Regions from separate parts of the Sebaldella termitidis ATCC 33386 genome, predicted to be linked through region 2. Evidence: riboswitches for the same ligand, from Rfam matches in the RefSeq annotation. Region 2 holds a riboswitch; the other holds the start of a gene.
What was found. A riboswitch is a leader RNA that binds a small molecule or an ion and turns the genes downstream of it on or off. The one in region 2 is predicted to bind thiamine pyrophosphate.

Region 1 (7,845 bases), 930 kb from region 2:
AATATCTGAAATTTAAGGCCAGAACACCGGCATATAAAAACTGAGGTGAAATGTATGAAAAATGACAGAGTAATAGATATATTAGATGAAATAGCCAAAATAGTAATAGCACATGAAGAGGAGCTTACGGATCTGGACAGGGCAATAGGCGACGGAGACCACGGACTAAATCTGAAAAGAGGATTTGATGCTGTAATGGCAAAAGTGGATTATTTCCGGGAAAATGAAGATAATATGGATTTATCAAAGCTTTTGAATGAAACAGCAATGACTCTGCTGTCAACGGTAGGCGGTGCTTCCGGCCCGCTTTATGCTACGGCACTTATGAAAATGGCAAAGGCTTTTAGGGATAAAAACGAGGGCGATATAGATATTGATGATATAGAGTATGCCGTAAAGGAGGCTGTAGAAGGGATAAAGCAGAGAGGGAATGCTTCAGTCGGTGATAAGACTATGGTAGATACAATTGAACCGTTTTATGCCGCATTCAAAAAGGCCGTACAGGAGGAAAAAAATCTCAAAAACAGCTTTGCAGAAGGACTGGAAGCAGCTGAAAAAGGTATGTTATCAACAAAAGATATTCAGGCGAAACGGGGAAGGGCGAGTTATCTGGGTGAAAGAAGCATAGGAACTGTAGATCCGGGTGCGCGTTCCAGTTATCTTATATTAAAAACAATTTATAATCAAATTTAGGAGGAAAAAATGATAGGTTTAGTAGTAGTAAGTCATAACAGAAAATTAGCAGAGGAAATAATAAATTTTTCAAATGAGATGAAGCAGTTTGATTTTCCGGTAGAAAACGGCGGGGGAACAAGCAGTGAAATATATGGAACAGAACCGCAGATAATTATAGATGCAATAAAGCGTGCGGATAAAGGAGAGGGTGTTCTGATATTTGTGGATTTGGGAAGTTCTATTATGAATACGGAAATGGCTATTGAGATACTTGGCAGTCCGGAAAAATTATATATTGTAGATGCCCCGCTGGTAGAAGGGGTAATATCAGCTGTAGCCGGGAATTTTCCCGGGATATCCGCAGAAGAATTAAAACAGATATCTGAGGAAAGTAAAAACTTTATAAAAATAAAATAATCAGGAGGTTTCATTTTATGAAAAATGTTACTGAAAAGAATTATGTGATAGCTTTAGATCAGGGAACGACAAGTTCAAGAGCTGTTATTTTTGATAAAGATACAAATATAGTAGGAATAGCACAAAGGGAATTCCAGCAGATATACCCTCAGCCGGGCTGGGTCGAGCATGATCCCATGGAAATCTGGGCAACTCAGAGAGCTGTATTAACAGAGGTGAATGCTAAGACCGGGATTCCTCTTGATGAAATAGCTGCAATAGGTATAACAAACCAGAGAGAAACAGTAATAGTATGGGATAAAGAAACAGGGGAACCGGTTTATAATGCGATAGTATGGCAGTGCAGAAGAACTGCCGATATGTGTGAGGAACTGAAAAAAAGAGGACTTGAGGAATATGTAAAAGAAAATACAGGTTTAATAATAGATGCTTATTTTTCAGGAACAAAAATCAAGTGGATTCTTGATAACGTTCCCTGGGCAAGGGAAAGGGCAGACAGCGGACAGCTTCTCTGCGGTACGGTAGATACGTGGCTTGTATGGAAGCTTACCGGAGGAAAGGTTCATGTGACTGATTATACAAATGCGTCAAGAACGATGCTTTTCAATATAAAAACTCTGGAATGGGATGATAAACTGCTGAAAGAGCTGGGAATACCAAAATCAATGCTGCCTGAGGTAAAAAATTCCAGTGAGATATATGGCGAAACATCTCTCGGAGGCGGAGGAAATACAACAACAGTTGTTCCTATTGCCGGAATTTCCGGAGATCAGCAGGCAGCTCTTTTCGGACAGGCCTGTTTTGTAAAAGGTGATACAAAGAGTACGTACGGAACAGGATGTTTTATGCTGATGAATATAGGGCATGAATTTATAAGATCTAAAAATGGTCTGCTTACTACAATTGCAATCGGACTTGACGGAAAAGTAGAATATGCTTTTGAAGGAAGTATATTTGTGGCAGGTGCAGTTGTTCAGTGGCTGAGAGATGAGATGAGACTTATAGCTGATTCGGCAGATACAGAATATTTCGCAAAAAAGGTAGAAGATAACGGAGGAGTATATGTAGTACCGGCTTTTGTAGGACTGGGGGCACCATATTGGGATATGTATGCAAGAGGCGGTATACTGGGACTGACAAGAGGATCAAATGCAAATCATATAATCAGAGCCGCTCTTGAATCAATAGCTTACCAGACAAAAGATCTTCTTGAGGCTATGCAGGATGATTCTGGTCTTATTCTTACAAAGCTCAAGGTAGACGGAGGAGCTGTAAGAAATGAGTTTCTTCTGCAGTTTCTTGCGGATATAATAGGTGAAACAGTATTAAAGCCTGAAATAACAGAAACAACAGCATTGGGAGCTGCTTATCTTGCCGGTATGGCTGTGGGCTTCTGGAAAGATAAAGATGATATAAAGAAACACTGGAAATTAAATAAAGAATTTAAATCTGAGCTGGACAGGGAAAAACGCAATAAATATTACAAAGGATGGAAAAAAGCCGTAGAAAGAGTAAGGAACTGGGAAAGAGAAGACAGCTGAAAGAATAAAAATACTTTTTGATTATTTCAGGGTTTATGAAGTAAAAAAACAGAAAATATATATATTTTCTGTTTTTTTTATGGATTTTAAAATAAATATCCGTATATATAAATCAGTCAATATTATAATATTCTTTTTTTACAAATACTAATCCTGCAATGTAAAAAATCAAAATTATAATATTAAATAAAAAATGTAATATAATACTTGAGAGCTGAAGAAATATTCTGATACTGTCAGGTATGATAAATGCAAATACAAGAGGAGCCAAAAATAAAACAGAAGCAGCAATGTGGACAGCACTGGTAAGAATCATTATTTTCAATCCCTGAGGCGGGGCTTCTTCATATGGAAGCTTTGACTTTGCTGCAAGTGCAAATGTAAGAACAGCAGCAGAGGGGATAAAAGAAAACATAAATATAAGTATGCAGGATGCTATTCCTGAAACAAATAATATGGAATATGTAAATTTGAGGTTATTATTGTCACGCATGAGACGCTCCTTTAAATATAGTAATTTATTAATATTACTTTGTTAATGAAATTTTTTCAAAAACAGAAATTTTTACTTTACTTGGTAAATAATTTTTTCCATTTTGGCAGAATTTTTTTTGAATATGTTTTGTAATCTTCTTCAAGATTGAACATAACATCGGATAAACGCTGGAAAAGAGCATAGTTTTTGTCCCAATAATCAGATTCTATACCCAATACGGCATATAACAGATCGCCGTTATAAAAATCACCGCTGCAGAAGTAATTATTTTCAAGGAACTCCAACGCAAGCGGAACAAGATATTTCAGCCCTATTTTCTGACCGACAAGCATTCTTATATTTTCTATGCTAAGATCTTTTAAAGGAATTTTGCGTAATCTGTGGCAGTTTGTGATAAGAGCCGAATTGTATTCCGGTTTCTTCCAAACGCAGTTTTGAAGTTCTTCCAATGAACTGTTCATATAATCATTTTTCAAAATACTTACCTCTTTTAAATATGTTAGTAAACTAAAAGGGATGTATCAAAAGAAACTTTGATACAATCCCCCAATGTAAATTCACCACAGAGAAGTGCTTAAATCTTCAGGAGATTACTGCGGTTCTTTCATGTAATCGTATTTCTTACAGATTTCACCATCTTCATCATGAATAATGAGTTTCGACTTTTCATATGTTGATATTTCTTTTGCGTAGCTTACAGCTTCTTCCTGTGAATCAAAAACTTTTGTAGCCTGCATATTTCCGTCACCCTTAACCTGCCATTCTTCGTCCTCAAGAATAACATGCTGGTTTATACCCATGAATTTAACATCTCCTTTCAAAAAGATTCAGCAGAAAATGAAATTACCTGCTAATATTAGTATAGCATAAGAGAGAAAAAATAGAAAGACGGTAAAAGTCCAAAGGGATAATAATCAGACCGGCAACTTCGAAGAGCTTAGTTTTCAGCTATGAAATAAAACCTACAGGTATAAAATTATATAAAAATATTGCTATTATTGCTAAAATGTTATATACTAAAATCAACACGGGTGCTTAATGCTGAGAAATACCGTTTAACCTGCTCTAGATAATGCTAGCGAAGGGAGTTAACAATACAGATATTTCTTAGTAGACCTTGTGAAGGTCTTTTTTTTATAAATTTTTCAGGAGGTAAAAATGTTGGTTAATTTAAGTTTACAGGTAATTCCTACAGTAAAAGAAGAGGATATTTATTATGTGGTGGACAGAGTCATTGACAGGATAGCAGAGTCAGGTCTGAAATATGAAGTAGGTCCTATGGAAACAACAATAGAAGGAGAGCTTGCAGATTTACTTGAGATAGTCAAAGATGCACAGGAAATATGTGTAAAATATGGCGCAAGCAGGGTATGTTCGGTAGTGAAAATTGATTATAAACCTGAAGGAGTTACTATAGATGAAAAAATCGGAAAATACAGGAAGTAAATTTCAGTCAGTATTATTTTTTCTGATACTAATTTTATTAATACAGATTATAACAGTAAAATTCGATATTCCAAAATATATATTTCCCTCACCGTCAGATGTTATAAGTGTTTTGTGGAATGATAAATCCGTTTTGGGAGAACATGCGCTGATTACATTTGGTGAAGCACTGGCAGGATTCATAGCAGCAGTTATATCAGGAATAATATTAGGCGGACTTCTGGGATATTTCAGGCTTCTGAGAAATATACTTTACCCGCTTATTCTTATATCGCAGATGGTTCCTCTTATTGCTGTGGCACCTGTTATTTTAATATGGTTCGGCTTCGGGATAATGCCGAAGATACTGATAGTGCTTACAGTATGCATTTTTCCGTGTATTTTGTCTTTTCTGGACGGATTGGATAATATAGATAACGAGCTGATAAGTCTTATGAAAACAATGAAGGCAAATGAAATACAGATTTTTTTTAAGCTGAAGCTTCCGGCGAGCCTGCAAAGTCTCCTTTCGGGACTAAAAATAAGTGCCGTATATAGTATAATGGGAGCAGTTATAGGTGAATGGCTCGGTGCGGAAAAAGGATTGGGGATTTATATGACAAGAGCAATAAGCTCTTTTAGAACAGATGCTTTGTTTGCTTCGATATTTTTGATAATAATACTTAGTCTTGCTGTATTTAAGGCTACGGAATATGCAGAGAAAAAGCTGATTCCATGGAAAAATAACAAAATTTAGATATAGGCGGTAAAAAATGAAAAAAATTTTAATTCTGATATTTTTAACAATACTCGCAGTATCATGTAAAGATAGTGCTAAAAATGCAAAGGGCGGGGAGAAAATAAAAATTACAGTAGTTCTGGACTGGACTCCGAATACAAACCATACCGGCATTTATGTGGCTAAGGATCTTGGTTATTATGAGGAAGAAGGACTTGATGTTACAATAATACAGCCCGGAAACGGAACTTCCGACCAGCTGGTGGCATCTGGCAAGGCACAGTTCGGAATATCGTATCAGGAAAGTGTTACATTGGCAAGGCTTCAGGATATTCCTGTTGTTTCAATTGCCGCAGTTATACAGCATAATACAAGCGGTTTTTATGCAAAGGAAGATAAAGGAATAAAAACACCCAGAGATTTTGAAAATAAGAGATACGGAGGATGGGGTTCTCCTATAGAAAAAGCCACGTTAAAAGCTCTTATGGATAAAGACGGGGGAGATGTGGAAAAAGTAAAAATCATAACATCAGGTGATACGGATTTTTTTGCATCAAGTGAGAACAGTATAGATTTTGCATGGGGATTTGAAGCGTGGACAGGAATGGAAGCCAAGGTAAGAAATATTCCCGTAAATTATATAAAGCTCAGTGATTATAATAAAAATCTTGATTATTATACTCCTGTAATTATAACTAATGAAAAAATGATTTCACAAAATTCTGATATTGTGAAAAAATTTATGCAGGCTACTAAAAAAGGTTATCAGTACTCATGGGAAAATCCGGATCAAGCTGCCAATATCCTTTTGAAAAGTGCTCCTGAACTAAATAAAGATCTGGTAATGGAAAGCCAGAAATTTCTTGCAAAAGAGTATAAATCAGATGCAGCATATTGGGGAGAACAGAAACCGGAAGTATGGGAAAATTATATGAACTGGCTGTATGATAATAAATTAATTGATAAAAAGACTGATATATTAAAGGCATTTACCAATGATTTTGTAAAAGAACAATAAAACAGAGGATAAGGGAGTAAAATGAAAATTTCGCTGAATAATATCGGACAAATATATGACGGAAAAAAGGTTCTTTCTGATATTTCATTTGATGTAAATGAAAGTGAGTTTATCACATTAATAGGACCGAGCGGGTGCGGTAAGAGTACGATTTTCAAGATAATAACGGGATTGGAAAAAAACTATACAGGTAATGTAATAATAGATGGAACTGATATAGAGAAATATCAGGGAAAGCTTGCCTATATGCCGCAGAATGACCTTCTGCTGGATTGGAGAACATTATATAAAAATGCTGTCCTTCCCATGGAAATAGAAAAAACAGATAAAAAAACCATGAATGAAAGAATAAAAAAACTTCTTCCCGAATTTAAGCTTTCCGGAGAAGAGGGGAAATATCCCTATGAGTTAAGCGGCGGTATGAAAAAAAGGACGGCACTTCTCAGAACCTTTTTGGTAGACAGTGATATAATGCTGCTTGATGAGCCATTTGGTGCACTAGATGCAATAACACGAAGCGAGATGCAGCAGTTTCTGCTTGAAGTCTGCGAAAAGCATAGACATACTGTTTTATTTATTACACATGATATAGATGAAGCAGTGTATCTTTCAGACAGAATAATAGTTCTCGGCAAGAATCCGGCAGTGATAAAAGGAGAAATCAAGATACAGATATCAAAGCCGAGAAATACAGATGTCCTTTTGGAAAGAGAATTTTTGGAATATAAGAAAAAAATAATGGATATGCTGGTGTAATATTGTAAGCAAAAAAATCAGAAAGCAGGAATTTATTTTGAATATAGATGTACATTGTCATTTTGAACAGCTGCCTGCCGAGCTGCGTGAAAAAGAGATAAGAAGAAATATTGTGGCAGGCGTGGCTGTAGACTATAAAAGCGGGGAAATTCTTTTAGAATATAAAAAAATATATCCGAATCTCATGGTTTGTCTGGGAATACATCCTGAATATCCGGAGAAGTACGGTGATTATGAGCTGGTAGAAAAACAGATCAGGGAAAATGTCTCAGAAATATCGGCAATAGGCGAGATAGGTCTTCCGTATTTTAATCTTTTGGAAATAGAAGATATGGAAAAGAAAGCTGATATTTTAAAAAAGGCTGAAATCATTTTCGAAAGATTTCTGAAACTGGCAGCAGAGCTTGATCTTCCGGTTAATCTTCACTGTATAGAGGACAGTGGGGAATATGCAATAAGGGAGCTGGAAAAATATAAGATAAAGAAAGCTTTATTTCACTGGTTTGAGGGTGATCTGTCTGCTCTTGAAAAGATAAAAGGAAACGGATGGAATATCTCTGTATCTCCGGATGTAATTTATAATAAAGAGTATGAAAAATTTGTGAGAAATATTCCGTTGGAGATTATCACGCTGGAAAGTGACGGGCCTTGGGAATACGGAGGAGAGATTGGTATTCCTTCAATGACTGAGAAAACAGCAGATTTTTTAACAAAGATTTATTCGAAAAGCAAAGAGGAAATCTTGGAGATTGCCAATAGAAATGCATGTGTTTTATTT
Region 2 (7,845 bases):
TTTATCAGCACTTTATGCTGGTAGATACTCTTACTGTGGCAGAAAATATGGTTCTTGGTTTTGAGCCGAGTATAATGGGGAAATTTGATAAGAAGAAGGCAAGACAGGATGTAATAGATGTAGCAGAGAAATACGGACTTAATATAAATCCTGATTCAAAAGTAGAAGACCTTTCGGTAGGTATACAGCAGAGAATAGAGATACTGAAAATACTTTTCAAGGGAGCGGAGCTTCTGATATTTGACGAGCCGAGTGCAGTGCTGACACCGCAGGAGGTAAAGGAACTGTATCAGATAATGAGGAATCTGGTAAAAGAGGGGAAAACAATAATATTCATAACACATAAATTACAGGAAGTACTTGATGTTTCAGATAATATAACAGTAATAAGAAAAGGAAAGAACGCGGGAAGTATAAAGACAAGCGAGGCAACAAAAGAGATAATAGCCAATATGATGGTAGGAAGAAAGGTATTGTTTGAAGTAAACAGACCAGATGTAGAGCTTGGAAAAGACTTAGTAGAAGTACTGAATATGAGAGTAAACGGAGATAACGGTCTTGAGGCGGTAAAGGGAGTAGACCTGATAATCCATGAAGGAGAAGTACTGGGAATAGCAGGAGTGGAAGGGAACGGTCAGACAGAGCTGATAGAAGCGTTGGCAGGACTGAGAAAGGTGGAGAAGGGAAGCTTTAGAATAGGAGAGCAGAATCTGACACATTCATCACCGAGAGACAGAAGAGAAAGCGGACTTTCCCATATACCGGAAGACAGACATAAGAGAGCAGCAATAGATGATTTTACAATAGAGGAAAATATGATACTCGGAGTGGAAAATAATTACTGCCGGGGATCAATACTGGATTTTGGAAAAATAACAGAGAAAACAAATGAATATATAAAGAAATATGATATAAGAACCCCTGATTCAAAGGTAAAGTTCGGAGGACTGTCAGGAGGAAACCAGCAGAAGGTGGTAGTAGCAAGAGAGCTGGAGAAGGAAAATAGATTCATAATAGCGTCACAGCCGACAAGAGGAGTTGATATAGGAGCAATAGAGATGATCCATAATACAATCCTGAGTGAAAAAAAGAACAAGAAGGCAATACTGGTAGTATCGGCAGAGTTATCCGAGGTAATGAGCTTAAGTGACAAGATAGCGGTAATGTATGAAGGAAAAATAGTGGGAGTACTGAAAAGAGAAGAGGCAACGACAGAGAAACTGGGAATATTAATGGCAGGAGGTAAAATTGATGAATAAAAAGTATGTGGAAATTTTAACTCCGTTACTGGCGGTATTGACAGCCTTAATAATAGGGGGAATAATAATCCAGCTGAATGGTGTAAATGCATTTGAGGCATATGGTCAGTTATTTAAGTCGGCATTTTATCAGGCAAATCCGAAGGCACCGTTTATGAGCGGACTGGCAAAGACACTGCTGACGGCAACACCGATGATATTTGTGGGATTATCAGTAATGATAGCTTTTAAGGCGGGATTATTTAATATAGGAGCCCAGGGACAGATGATAATGGGCGGAGTAGCAGCAGCAGTAGTAGGGATATATGTGAAGAATGCTTTTCTGGGTAACTTTGTAACAGCAATAATAGCAGCAGGAATAGCAGGTTTTTTATGGGCTTCGATATCAGGTTATCTGAAAGCAAAGTTTGGAGTTCATGAGGTAATAAGTACAATAATGTTAAACTATATAGCAATCAATCTGCAGAATTATCTTCTGAACTATCCGTTGAAAGATCCGGCATCCCAGAATGTCCAGACAATGAAGGTACTGGAACCGGCAAGATTGTTTTTGCTTGCACCGTCAACAAAACAGAAGCTGAATTTAGGATTTATACTGGCAATAGCAGCGGTAATACTGGTATGGTATTTCTTCGGTAAGACAAAACAGGGCTATGAGATGAAGGCAGTAGGTCTGAATGCAGGTTCTGCAGAGAATGCGGGAATAAAGATAAAGAAGAATATAATATTTGCAATGGGACTTGCGGGAATACTGGCAGGAATAGGAGGAGCGGAAAGAGTTCTCGGAGGTTCTGCACAGTATGCTTATACGGAGCTGATAATGGGAGAGCTTGGCTTTACGGGAGTAGCAGTATCCTTATTGGGGAAAAGTAATCCAATAGGAGTATTTATAGCGGCGATCTTTTATGCCTCGCTGGAAATAGGCGGGCAGAGTCTTCAGAGTATGAGGATACCGAAAGAAGTGGTATATATAATCCAGGCATTAATAATAATATTTGTGGCAGGAGAAAATCTATTCAGATATATGTTATCAAAAAGAGGAGGTAAAAAACAATGATGGAAATATTAGGACAAATCTTGATGTTGGCCCCTCCGATATTAATAACAGCAGTAGGAGCATGTTTTACGGAAATAACAGGAGTAACGAACCTTGGTTTAGAGGGAATGATGTTATGCGGAGCATTTGCAGGAGCGACAGTATCATATTATACAGGTAATCCTTATATGGGATTAATAGCAGGAGTACTGGCAGGGGGAATAATATCTCTGGTCCATGCGTTTATAAGTATAAACTTACGAGGAAACCAGATAGTAAGCGGAGTTGCGATAAACCTTCTTGCAGTTGCACTGACCTCCTATCTGATAAAGGTATTGTTTAAGGTAGCGGGTTCGACACCTGCAGCACCGAGACAGGCAAGTCTGATGTTTGTACTGATACTGATATACGGTTTGGCAATAATATCGAATTATATAATGTACGGAACAGTATTGGGACTGAGAATGAGAGCAGTGGGAGAGCATCCGCTGGCAGCGGATACAGTGGGAATAAATGTATATTTGATAAGATATATAGGAGTAGTAATGTCAGGACTGTATGCAGGACTGGGAGGAGCATATATGACGACGGTAATGCTGCCTTCATTCAGCAATAACATGTCGGCGGGAAGAGGATTTATGGCAATGGCAGCGATGATATTCGGAAAGTGGAAGCCTTGGGGAGCAATGCTTGCGAGTTTCTTATTTGCCTTTGGAAGTGTACTGGAGGTCCAGTTAAAGATCCATTATCCGAACTTTCCGCAGCAGTTTTTGGCGATGATTCCGTATGTACTGACACTGCTTGCCTTGGTAGGCTTTGTAGGGAAGGCAAAGGCACCGGCTTCTTCGGGACAGCCTTATGAAAAACAGTAATATATAAAGGGATATATAAAATTCTTTTGAAAGAGCGGGTGTTTGGAATGTTAAATACAGGAGAAATACTGGAAAAGTATCTAAAGGGCAGAATGAGTATGACGGATCTGGCAGGATTACTGGGGATTACGCCGCAGTATATCAGCAGTGTACTGAATAATACCAAAAGACCTTCCAAAAATTTTCTGGAAAAGTTTTATATGATTTTTGATGTAATGGAGGAAGATAAAGAAAATATAGAGAATTATGAAGAATTTAGACGTCTTCCCGAAAATTTTCAAAAAGAATATTTGAAATTAAAAGAAAAAAATTCAAAAAACACTCCAAAAGGCTCAGGAATATTAAAATTTCCATTGAAGGCTATTGTGGAATCAGGACTGGGACTTTTGAATGAACTGGAAAAAGAGGAATATATAAGTATTCCGGAAACAGATTCTGTTTCTGAAAACAGCTTTTTTATAAAGATATACGGAAATGAACTGGAACCCGAGTTTATAAATAAGGATATGCTTCTTATGGATCCTGAAAGCTGCGGTGAATTATATCTTATGAATAACAAAATCTGTGTTTTGAAGCATAATAATGAATTATTTCTGAGAAGAGTAGAGTACTTTAAAGAGGTAGTTATTCTCAGATGTATTAATAATAAGCTTAATCCCATAGTTATTACAGGTGAAAATATTGAAAAAATCCAGTGTACGGGGCGTGTAAGACAGATTATAAGATATCTGGAATAATCTAAAAACTTAATATACTGATAAAATAATAGATTTGTAATTAATCGAATGCAGAGTAATAGATAGTTATCGAATAAATATATTAATTAACTTAATAGAAACATTATGTTTTTTTGTATTTTTTTTAAAAATATGCTATGATATACAAAAAATATTACAGGGGGATGAAATGTTTTTAGATTTGTTAAAGAGACATATTGAGGAAAGGGGACAGAGATTTTCACAGATAGCAAAATATCTGGATAAATCTGTTTCTTATGTTAATGAGATTCATAAAGGGAGAAGAGAAATAAAGCTTAATGATATCGTTAAGTTTACAGAAGCTTTGGAGCTGGATTTTCATGATAAAGTAGAGTTTATAGAGTTATATTTGTCTGAAAAATATCCTGAGTTATTTAAAGTACTGAAAATGAATGTCAGTGCAATTGAGAGTATTCCTGTTCTTGAAACGGAAAATGTCCTGAATTACAGGGAAAAAACAGAAAGCTATATGCATATACCTGTTATTTACTCCAATATAAAAGGAGTGCTGGCAATAAAGCTTGAAAAAGATTTTTTGGAAAATAAATTTTTGAAAGACGATTATTTGATTTTGAAATTAAGAGAAAATTCTGGTTTTACAGAGGAATGTCTGGGAAAATATATTCTTTATCCAGAAGAAAACGGGATATATCTTGATAAGCTGACTGAAAACAGCGGGAAATATTATTTTCTTGTCAAAAATGCCGAAATACCGGATACTAGTAAAATAATTGGTTACGTAATAGGTAAGTATACTGATATTTATTAGTTTTAATTTATAATTGACTTTTTACACTAAAAGTGTATAATATTAATAATGAAACTAAAAGTCAATTCGGAAAGGGTGGTTTTGGTGGAAAGGAATACAAATTTCAGACTTATAGCAAATGTCGAAAGAATTCTTCAGGAAAGAAACAGAGAAAGAGAAAAGGAGAATCTTCCGAAAATCAGAAAAAAAGATCTGGATTCACGGGCAAATGATACCTTGTACAGACTCAGACATAATCTGAATTATCCTAATCTTTCTACAATTATGAAATGGGCGAATGTTCTTGATGTGGATATAAGTGAGTTTTTTCAGCCTATTTAGAAAAATATTATATAAAGAATACACAGAAATTAGTCTGTGTATTCTTTCTTTTTCCGGGAAATTTTGGTGAAGCTCAAACAATACATATTAAACTTTATGAGAAATTTTGAAAAAATAATATTATAAAAAAGTTTTTGTTGAACAAATTCTACAGATCATAAAGGAAATCATAAGGAAAATCTAAATAAAATTATAAATGCAGAAAATGTAGAAGTTAACTGAAATTAAAGTTGACGAATAAGTATTCTAGTGCTAAACTATCAACATATATGCGGGGGAACTGCTTGCAGTTGAGAAGGCTAAAACCTGACCCATTGAACCTGTCAGTTAACACTGGTGAAGGGAAGCAGTTATTAGAATATCATTTTTTTGATTAAGTGCTTTCTTTATTTTTGAGGCACCTTTTTTTATTTAATAAAATTGAATATTTTTGCGGGGGGACTGCTTGCAGTTGAGAAGGTTAAACCTGACCCATTGAACCTGTCAGTTAACACTGGTGAAGGGAAGCAGTCTTTTATTTTGAGGTAGAAATTATCATATATATAAATAAAAAACTTTCCTTTAGGGGGAAGTTTTTTTTGTATAAATTTTTTACCTAGGAGGAACAAATGAAAAAAATTCTAAGTATCGCAGGCTCTGACTGCAGTGGAGGAGCAGGAATACAGGCAGATTTGAAAACTTTTTCGGCGCACGGACTTTTTGGAATGAGTGTAATTGTCTCTGTAGTAGCAGAGAATACCAGCAGGGTTATTGACATTCAAAATATAAGCCCTGATATGATCCGGAAACAGATTGATGCAGTTTTTGAAGATATTGGAACAGATGCTGTGAAAATAGGCATGCTTTCCGGAGAGGAGAGTATGAGAGCTGTGGCAGAAAAGCTTTCGGAATATAAGGCACAAAATGTAGTGGCAGATCCTGTAATGTATGCAAAAAACGGATGTCCGCTAATGGATCCTGATTCTGTAGGAGCTTTGATAGACATAATAATTCCGGCGGCCGATCTGCTTACGCCTAATATTCCCGAGGCGGAAAGAATAGCAGGGATTACAATTGAAAATACCGAAGATATGAAGAAGGCAGCAGCCAAAATACATAAAATGGGAAGCAGAAATGTACTGGTAAAAGGCGGGCATCTTGAGAAGGAAGCACTTGATATTTTGTATGACGGAAAAGATTATTATTATTTTAACTCGGAAAGGATAAATACAAAAAATACACATGGAACGGGCTGTACTTATTCATCAGCAATTGCTTCAAATCTTGCGTTGGGAATGGGGCTGGAAAATGCTGTGAGAAAAGCAAAAATTTATGTGACAACAGCTATAAGACATTCGCTTAATATAGGAAAAGGACATGGTCCTACCAATCATTTTTATTCTTTATATAAGAACGGACTTGAAAACGGAGGTGGGAATCATGACTAAAAAACTAACAGATATAATAAAGGAATATCCTGATGCGGTAAGAACAGAAAAACCTCTTATTCATCATATTACCAATTATGTAACAGTTAATGACTGTGCTAATATTACACTTGCCGCCGGGGCATCTCCCGTGATGGCTGATGATCCTGAAGAAGCTGAGGATATTGTTTCTCTGGCTTCGGCACTGGTAATAAATATGGGAACGCTGAATAAAAGAACTATAGAATCAATGATAACTGCCGGTAAAGCAGCAAAGAAAAAGAATATTCCGGTAATTTTTGATCCTGTGGGTGCAGGAGCAGGAACTCTCAGAAATGAAACTGCAGCAAGAATTCTGAAAGAAGTGAGACCGTCTGTTCTGAAAGGCAATGTATCTGAAATATTATTTATTTCAGGAGTAAGCTCCGGAGCAAAGGGAGTGGATGTTTCTGAAAATGATAAAAATATAAGAGAGGAAATTATCTGCGAGAAGATAAAGAAACTGGCTCTGAAAACCGGCTGTGTAGTAGCTGCTACAGGTGAAAAAGATATTATCTCAGACGGGAAAAGGGTCATATATGTGGAAAACGGACATAGAATGATGTCGGATATTACGGGAACAGGATGTATGACCACATCACTGACAGCAGTATTTTGCAGTGTCAGTAATGATCTGCTGCTGGGGACAGCAGCAGGAATCCTGTATATGGGACTTGCGGGAGAAAAAGCTTTTAATGAAGCAGGAAACCGGGGAAGCGGGAGTTTCAGGACAGCACTTATTGATCAGATTTATAATACCAGCAGAAAGAATATAGAAGAAAATGCCAAAATTTTTGAAAGATGAGGGAGAATACAGATGAAAGGAAAAGATGTATTATACGGAACTGAAATAAAAAAAAATTGATTATTCTTTGTATCTTGTGGCAGACACCAGTTTTATGACATTAGAAACCGCAGAAAAGAAAGTGACAGAGGCAATAGAGGGAGGGGTAACAATAGTACAGCTGCGGGCAAAGGATATTTCAGCAGCGGAATTTTATAATATGGCTTTAAAAATAAAAATGGTAACGGGTTATTATAATGTGCCATTGATAATAAATGACAGGGTAGATATAGCAATAGCCGCAGATGCAGATGGCGTACATACAGGTCAGGAGGATTTGCCTGCCGGAGAAGTAAGAAAATTAATAGGTATGAATAAGATAATGGGAATATCCGTTTCAAATACCTCCGAAGCAGAAAAGGCAGAGAGAGAAAGTGCGGATTATCTGGGAGCAGGAGCAATGTTTCCCACAGATACTAAGCTGGATGCAAAATATGTAAATCTTGAAGAGCTTGGGGAAATAAAGAAAAAAGTACAGATACCCGTAGTAGCAATAGGGGGAATAAATGCAGAGAATGCAGGACAACTGTTTTGTGCAGGT

Region 1: another riboswitch for thiamine pyrophosphate. It lies ahead of STERM_RS10150 (thiamine-binding protein); the one in region 2 lies ahead of thiD (bifunctional hydroxymethylpyrimidine kinase/phosphomethylpyrimidine kinase).

Annotation. Positions count from the first base shown of each region.
Region 1 covers NC_013517.1:2,186,029-2,193,873, forward strand. Annotated here, with positions in the region: gene dhaK (dihydroxyacetone kinase subunit DhaK) at 1-44, shown strand, start outside; gene dhaL (dihydroxyacetone kinase subunit DhaL) at 55-693, shown strand; gene dhaM (dihydroxyacetone kinase phosphoryl donor subunit DhaM) at 703-1,092, shown strand; gene glpK (glycerol kinase GlpK) at 1,110-2,633, shown strand; gene STERM_RS10135 (hypothetical protein) at 2,746-3,126, opposite strand; gene STERM_RS10140 (contact-dependent growth inhibition system immunity protein) at 3,204-3,605, opposite strand; gene STERM_RS10145 (DUF2188 domain-containing protein) at 3,720-3,950, opposite strand; TPP riboswitch at 4,147-4,233, shown strand; gene STERM_RS10150 (thiamine-binding protein) at 4,288-4,575, shown strand; gene STERM_RS10155 (ABC transporter permease) at 4,547-5,311, shown strand; gene STERM_RS10160 (ABC transporter substrate-binding protein) at 5,328-6,311, shown strand; gene STERM_RS10165 (ABC transporter ATP-binding protein) at 6,333-7,067, shown strand; gene STERM_RS10170 (TatD family hydrolase) at 7,105-7,845, shown strand, end outside.
Region 2 covers NC_013517.1:1,252,646-1,260,490, forward strand. Annotated here, with positions in the region: gene STERM_RS05665 (ABC transporter ATP-binding protein) at 1-1,259, shown strand, start outside; gene STERM_RS05670 (ABC transporter permease) at 1,252-2,316, shown strand; gene STERM_RS05675 (ABC transporter permease) at 2,313-3,167, shown strand; gene STERM_RS21120 (LexA family transcriptional regulator) at 3,215-3,904, shown strand; gene STERM_RS05685 (helix-turn-helix domain-containing protein) at 4,074-4,694, shown strand; gene STERM_RS05690 (hypothetical protein) at 4,779-5,015, shown strand; TPP riboswitch at 5,440-5,538, shown strand; gene thiD (bifunctional hydroxymethylpyrimidine kinase/phosphomethylpyrimidine kinase) at 5,624-6,442, shown strand; gene thiM (hydroxyethylthiazole kinase) at 6,435-7,265, shown strand; gene thiE (thiamine phosphate synthase) at 7,342-7,845, shown strand, end outside.